Regions from separate parts of the Mesorhizobium sp. M0040 genome, predicted to be linked through region 2. Evidence: predicted binding sites of a transcription regulator. Region 2 holds the regulator's gene; the other holds the start of a gene.

Region 1 (3,404 bases), on a different contig from region 2:
TTTAACCTAGCCCTCCAATCCTTCGCCGACAACCGGCATCATCTGGCGGGCAGGACCATTTGGGGGGACGAAGCATCCGGCCCAAGGCAACCGATGGCAGTTCAGGCGAACCGAACCTGAAACAAAAAAAACCCGCCTCTGCAGCGGGTCGCTGGCGCCATCAGCATCATAGGGAAATTAGTAGCATAGCTGCCGGCACAAAGCAAGAACAAAATTGCCCGATTTGCAAAAAGTGCCCGGTGGTCAGCCCTCGTCCTTGATCACGGCGCGGAAGCGCAGCAGCCCGTGATGGGCCGAAAGGTCCTCGTCGTAGCGGGCTTCGGCGAATTCGAGCTTGAGGTAGGCGCGGCGATGTTCGCCGAGCGAGAGAGCCGTATCGCGCAGGCGGGTGCTAACAAGGTCCATGATGTCATTGGTTTCCTTGCTGGCCTCTGATTTCGACCAGACATGCAACGTCAGCAACTGTTCTGCGTCGTTCTCCATCCCCGTTGCCCAATCGTAGACGCTGGTGCGGCCGAAGGTCATGTGGGGGAACGCAACATTTTCCGGCGCATGGTCGAATAATCTTGCATCGCCCAGTGCCGCCGACAGGTGGGGATCGCCGTTCACTGCCTCGAATATGGCCCTCTGCAATTCGACGGCCGGCGCGGTCATCGTCTTTCCCTTCGCCCGTCGCCTCGACCTCCCGGCTGCGTAGCTGCGTTGCATGAAGGCATCCCGGCAAAGCGCGAATCAGCGCGTCTCATGCGGATTATGAACCTTCATGATCTCGGCAATAAGCCCTGCTCCTGCAACCCGCGACGTTTCGCATCACGGACGCCCTTTAGGGTGCCCGCGAATTCATTTGGCATGCATGGAGTTTGAAAGAACGGTGCTATGAAGATGTCTGGTTTCCAAACATTCGAGGTCGGTTTCTGCGCGAGCCATCGCTGCTGCGGAAAGCTTGGGGTCAAGGCGCCGCCGGTCGCGATTGCGGCGCCGACTATGTCGATGACCATCAAGCGCTTGGTCAGCCGCACTCGGGAGATGCTCTCGGCGCACGGTAGCCTGGCCTTGAAACTGTCCGTCGTTTTGTGGACGGAGCTTGTCCTAGCGGCAGTATTCTTAATCGCCCAGGCCTGACCGAGATCGCCCAGGCCTGATCGAGCGACATTCATCGATCGGGCGGAAACCAAAGGACGCCAGGATGGCAAACCGCTACGCACTGCGCATGGAGCATCCCCACAGCGGGACCGTCTTCGACGTCTTCACCGGCCAGCCGGTCGAGCTCAAGCATCAGCTCATGGTCGGCATGAATACGCGCGATGCAGACGCGATGGTCGACCGGCTGAACAGTCGCGACGTCAAGCGGCGAGCCAAGGCGGATCGCAAGTCCTGAGCAACCGTCCTGTGAGCGATCTCGAAGGATCTAGCGAAAATCGGCTGCAGTCAGCACGTAGATGCTCCTGCGGGTACGGGCATAGGCATTCCTGGCGACGTCATGAATTGAGCTGGAAGCCGTGTCGAAGGCCGCCAGATAGGTAGCTTCTGAAGCCGCCGTTCCCGGCTGCATCTTGGAAATGGCATCGGTTGCGACAGAGAAGGAAATCTGGAACATGCCGTCATGGCCAACGAAGCGAATGCGTTTGCTTGCCTCGTCGTAACTGCGGCTGGGGTTGGGAAATGTCAGGCTCATGATTTGGCCTCCGTCGATGCAGATACGGCCTTCTTGACTGTCCGCGACGCCCGCTTCTTCTTTGGTGCGACCGGATTCAGAGCTTCCGCCGCGCGGTCCGCCTCTTCCTTGGCCAGTCGCAATTCCCTCAGCCTTGCCGTTTTGATGCTCCTCGCCTTGGCCTCCGAGAGATATTCGGCAGTTGCTTTGTTCCGCTCCGCCGTCTTCTTCTGATTTTCCATGAAGCGAGCCTGAGCTTTTTCCATGATGTTCTGATTGCCTTCGGCCATCGGTAAAATCTCCCTTGAAGCGAAAGTCATGAATGTGAACTTCATCGTAAAATAGGTGTTCAAAGACAGAACTTCAATTTCATTAATATTCCGCAAGACCCGAACACCAGGGCATGACCAGGCAAGATAATACGTTCAATATTTTATATGCCCTATGAATATTTTTTTGGCACTCCTATCAATCGAGTGCCAAGGCGCCTATAGAGAGGGGGCGGCCGCCTAAGCCGGCCCCAGAAAGAGTCCCATGAAATTCCGGCCACTCCACGATCGCGTCGTCATTCGGCGCGCCGAAAGCGACACCAAATCCAAGGGCGGCATCATCATCCCCGACAATGCCAAGGAAAAACCGCAGGAAGGCGAAGTGATCGCTGTCGGGTCGGGCGCGCGGGACGAAAGCGGCGCGCTGATCCCGCTCGACGTCAAGGCCGGCGACCTCATTCTGTTCGGCAAATGGTCCGGCACCGAGGTCAAGATAGACGGCGAGGACCTTCTGATCATGAAGGAGGCCGACATCATGGGCATCATCGAAAAAAGCGAGATGGGCATCATCGACAAGACCGTGGCTGCCAAGAAGGCCGCCTGATTGGAAGGCCGCGCGCCCTCCCGCGCGCGCAAAGGACGCTCCGAGCTTTGATTCAGGCGCTGCAAGCGTCTTGCCACGACAACCGAACTGGAAAAGATCATGTCTGCCAAGGAAATCAAATTCTCCACCGACGCGCGTGACCGCATGCTGCGCGGCGTCGAAATCCTCAACAACGCCGTCAAGGTGACGCTCGGCCCCAAGGGCCGCAACGTCATCATCGACAAGGCCTACGGCGCGCCGCGCATCACCAAGGACGGGGTGGCGGTGGCAAAGGAAATCGAGCTTTCCGACAAGTTCGAAAACATGGGTGCACAGATGGTGCGCGAAGTGGCCTCGAAAACCAACGACCTCGCCGGCGACGGCACCACCACCGCCACGGTGCTTGCCGCTTCCATCCTGCGCGAAGGTGCCAAATTCGTTGCCGCGGGCATGAACCCGATGGATCTCAAGCGCGGCATCGATCTTGCTGTCAGCGCCGTCGTCCAGGAAATCCAGGCGCGCGCCAAGAAGGTCAAGTCCTCAGGCGAGATCGCGCAGGTCGGCACCATTGCCGCCAATGGCGACACCAGCGTCGGCGCCATGATCGCCAAGGCGATGGACAAGGTCGGCAATGACGGCGTCATCACCGTCGAGGAGGCCAAGACCGCCGAAACCGAACTAGACGTCGTCGAAGGCATGCAGTTCGACCGCGGCTATCTCTCGCCCTATTTCGTCACCAATGCCGAGAAGATGCGCGCCGAGCTGGAAGACCCTTACGTCCTCATCCACGAAAAGAAGCTCGGAAATCTGCAGGCGCTGCTGCCGATCCTCGAAGCCGTGGTGCAAAGCGGCAGGCCGCTGTTGATCATCTCCGAGGATGTCGAGGGCGAAGCGTTGG
Region 2 (3,404 bases):
GAAGAGATGCCTGCCATCGACCTTGCCGAGCAGATCGAGCCCGAGCACGCCCGAATAGAACCGTTCCGCGGCAGCAAGGTCCGTCACGTAGAGTGCTGATTCCAGGATTGCAGAAGGAGTCACAGGATCGCCAATCTCATCAATATTGACCGCAGCTAAGCCACCGCCATTTGCTGCAAGCTGACCAGGCGCTGAATACCTTTCTTGGCGAGCCCCATCAGCGCCGCGAACTGCTCTTCCGAGAACGGCTCGCCCTCGGCCGTGCCTTGGATCTCGACGATGCCGCCCTTGCCGGTCATGACGAAATTGGCGTCGGTGCCGGCCGAGGAATCCTCGATATAGTCGAGGTCGATGACCGGCTGGCCATCATGGATGCCGCAGGAGATCGCCGCAACGTGATCCTTCAGCACCTTGCCCAGGCTCGCCATCTGGCGGGTTTCCATCCAGCGCAGGCAGTCGTAGAGCGCCACCCAGCCGCCGGTGATCGAAGCGGTGCGCGTGCCGCCGTCGGCCTGGATCACGTCGCAGTCGACGGTGATCTGCTGCTCGCCGAGCGCCTGCAGATCGACCACGGCGCGCAGGGAGCGGCCGATCAGCCGCTGGATTTCCAGCGTGCGGCCGCCTTGTTTGCCGGCCGAAGCCTCGCGGCGCATGCGCTCGCCGGTCGAACGCGGCAGCATGCCGTATTCCGCCGTCACCCAGCCCTTGCCGGAGTTGCGCATCCAGCCCGGCACCTTTTCCTCCAGGCTGGCCGTACACAGCACATGCGTGTCGCCGAACTTCACCAGGCACGAGCCTTCCGCATGCTTGGAGACGCCGCGCTCGAAGGAGATGGGGCGCATTTCGTCGAATTGGCGTTTGGAAGGGCGCATTCAGGCTTCTTTCTTTCTTCGGAATCTTGGCCGGGGAATCTTGGCCGGCTTGTAGCCGCACGGGGCGTGAGGCGCAAAGGAAAATGGACCGGTTGCGCCGACACCGCGGAAGTCTATATCTTCGGGGCGGAGGTTTTTGGCTCGAAATGACAAAGGCAGTCGATCCCGGTTTGCAGTCGCACGTGCTCCCGTCGCACGCGCTGCAATCGCCCGCGCTTCAATCGCTCGACATGCGTTCGCGCGACATCTTCCGGCGCATCGTCGATTCCTATTTGAGGGATGGCGAGCCGGTCGGTTCGCGCAGCCTGTCGCGCATCCTGCCGTCATCGCTGTCGCCGGCCACCATCCGCAACGTGATGAGCGACCTTGAGCATCTCGGCCTGATCTATGCGCCGCACATTTCGGCTGGCCGGCTGCCGACTCAGGCAGGCCTGCGCTTCTTCGTCGATGCTTTCATGGAACTTGGTGACCTCTCCGACGAGGAGCGCCGCACCATCGAGGCCCAGGTGCGCGCCTCCGGCTCGGGCGCGACGCTGGAGCATATGCTGACCGAGGCCAGCCAGATGCTGTCCGGCATGTCGCGCGGCGCCGGCCTCGTGCTCGCCGCCAAGAATGAGGTGGCGCTTAAGCACATCGAATTCATCCAGCTCGAGCCGACCAAGGCGCTGGCCGTGCTGGTCTCGCAGAACGGCGACGTCGAAAATCGCGTCATCGATCTGCCCGCCGGCATCACCATCTCGCAATTGCACGAAGCCTCCAACTTCCTCAACGCCCATATCCGCGGTCGCACCCTGGCCGAGGCGCGGGTCGAGATCGCCCGCATCAAGGAAGAGACCAGGGCAGCCCTCGACACGCTGTCGCAGGATCTGGTCGAGAAGGGCCTGGCGGTCTGGGCAGGCGCTGAAAGCGGCGTGCCTGGGCGGCTTATCGTGCGCGGCCGCGCCAATCTCCTGGAAAACGTCACTGCCCAGGCCGACATAGAATTGCTGCGGCATCTGTTTGAGGATCTGGAGACGCAGGATGGGCTGATCCAGCTTCTCGACCTCGCCGAGGCAGGCCCAGGCGTGCGCATATTCATCGGTTCGGAAAACAAGCTGTTTTCGCTGTCTGGCTCCTCGCTGGTGGTGGCACCCTATCGCGACAAGGACGCGCGCGTCGTCGGTGCGCTCGGCGTCATCGGGCCGACGCGGCTGAATTATGCGCGCATAGTACCGATGGTCGACTATACCGCGCAGCTGATTTCGCGCATGCTGAGCTAGGAGCCGCCGCGGGCCTGCCGCAAGGAGGAGAAAAGAATGGCGCTGGAATCGTTCAAGGCCCAGATCAGTCTGCTGCTCGAAGAAATGATCAACCAGCCAGAGGATCAGCACGAGGTGCAAGAGCAATTGCGCGAGAAGCTGCAAGAGATGCGGGCGATGGGTTTGCCGCTGCCGGCCGATCTGGTCGCGCTGGAAAAGCGCCTCGACGACGACTTTTACGCCTCTGGCAACTGAACGGGTTCGGCTTCAAATCCTCGTGTGCTGGACGGCCGCTTGGAACGATCAATACCTGATGCCGTTTGCCCTGTTCGAGGCGAATCCCGGAGGACGTTGATGATCCGATCTGGCGGCTTTGCGGCCGTTGCCGCTGCCCTCCTTGTTGCGACACCGGCAGCCGCCCAGCAGGCGGACCAGAATGTGCTCAAAGGCGAAGCCGCGTTTGGCGATTGGCAAGCCGACAGGCCTGGCGTCCGACGCCTGATTGGGCCGCGAGACATGCCGGCAGCCGACCCCGGCCAATCCGCTTCGAACGGCGCCGGCGTGGCGGAACGGCCCGAAAGCGCCAAGCCAGAATTGCCGTCGGGCTTTTCGGCTGAAATGATCGCATCCGGCATCGTCAATCCACGTGTCGTGCGCGTCGCTCCGAATGGCGACCTGTTTGTTGCCAACAGCCATGCCGACCAAATACGCGTCTATCGTCTCGCCGAGGGCAGCGCCAGGCCCATCGAGAAAGCGATCTTCGCCAAGGGGCTCAATTATCCCTACGGCATCGCCTTCTATCCGCCAGGAGACAAACCGCAATGGGTCTATGTCGCGAACAGCGACAGCATCGTCCGCTTCCCCTATCGCGATGGCGACTTGAAGACATCCGGAAAACCAGAAACCATTGTCGCCCAAATCCCGTCGGGTGGTCACACGACCCGCGACATCGCCTTCTCGCAGGACGGCAAAACGCTTTATTTGTCGGTTGGCTCCGCCTCGAACGTCGCCGAGGATATAGGCAAGGAGCCGGATAGCGGCCTCGACGCCTGGGCCAAATCAAAGCCGCTCGGGGCGGCCTGGGGCTCCGAGGACGGCCGTGCCGATGTGCTCGCCTTTGACCCGGATGGGAAAAATCCCCGAACTGTCGCCACCGGCCTGCGCAACTGTACGGGCATGACCGTGCAGCCCGCCACCGGCGCATTGTGGTGCGTCGTCAATGAGCGCGACGAGCTCGGCGACAATGTGCCGTTCGAATTTGCAACAGCGGTCAAGGACGGCGGATTCTATGGCT

What was found. Region 2 encodes HrcA, which represses chaperone genes, less so after heat shock. Its sites were predicted from a motif close to GTTAGCACTCNCNNNNNGNGAGTGCTAAC; they were not measured.
Region 1: a site for HrcA is predicted at 2,110-2,138, ahead of NKJ91_RS02490 (co-chaperone GroES). Genes of this name have one in related genera too.

Annotation. Positions count from the first base shown of each region.
Region 1 is NZ_JAMYVA010000002.1:185,376-188,779, reverse strand. It holds gene NKJ91_RS02515 (DUF3168 domain-containing protein) at 244-654, opposite strand; gene NKJ91_RS02510 (hypothetical protein) at 877-1,122, shown strand; gene NKJ91_RS02505 (hypothetical protein) at 1,187-1,378, shown strand; gene NKJ91_RS02500 (DUF1488 family protein) at 1,409-1,675, opposite strand; gene NKJ91_RS02495 (hypothetical protein) at 1,672-1,944, opposite strand; gene NKJ91_RS02490 (co-chaperone GroES) at 2,189-2,527, shown strand; gene groL (chaperonin GroEL) at 2,627-3,404, shown strand, end outside.
Region 2 is NZ_JAMYVA010000044.1:40,647-44,050, reverse strand. It holds gene NKJ91_RS26630 (VOC family protein) at 1-123, opposite strand, end outside; gene rph (ribonuclease PH) at 156-872, opposite strand; gene hrcA (heat-inducible transcriptional repressor HrcA) at 1,019-2,131, shown strand; gene NKJ91_RS26615 (hypothetical protein) at 2,168-2,365, shown strand; gene NKJ91_RS26610 (PQQ-dependent sugar dehydrogenase) at 2,465-3,404, shown strand, end outside.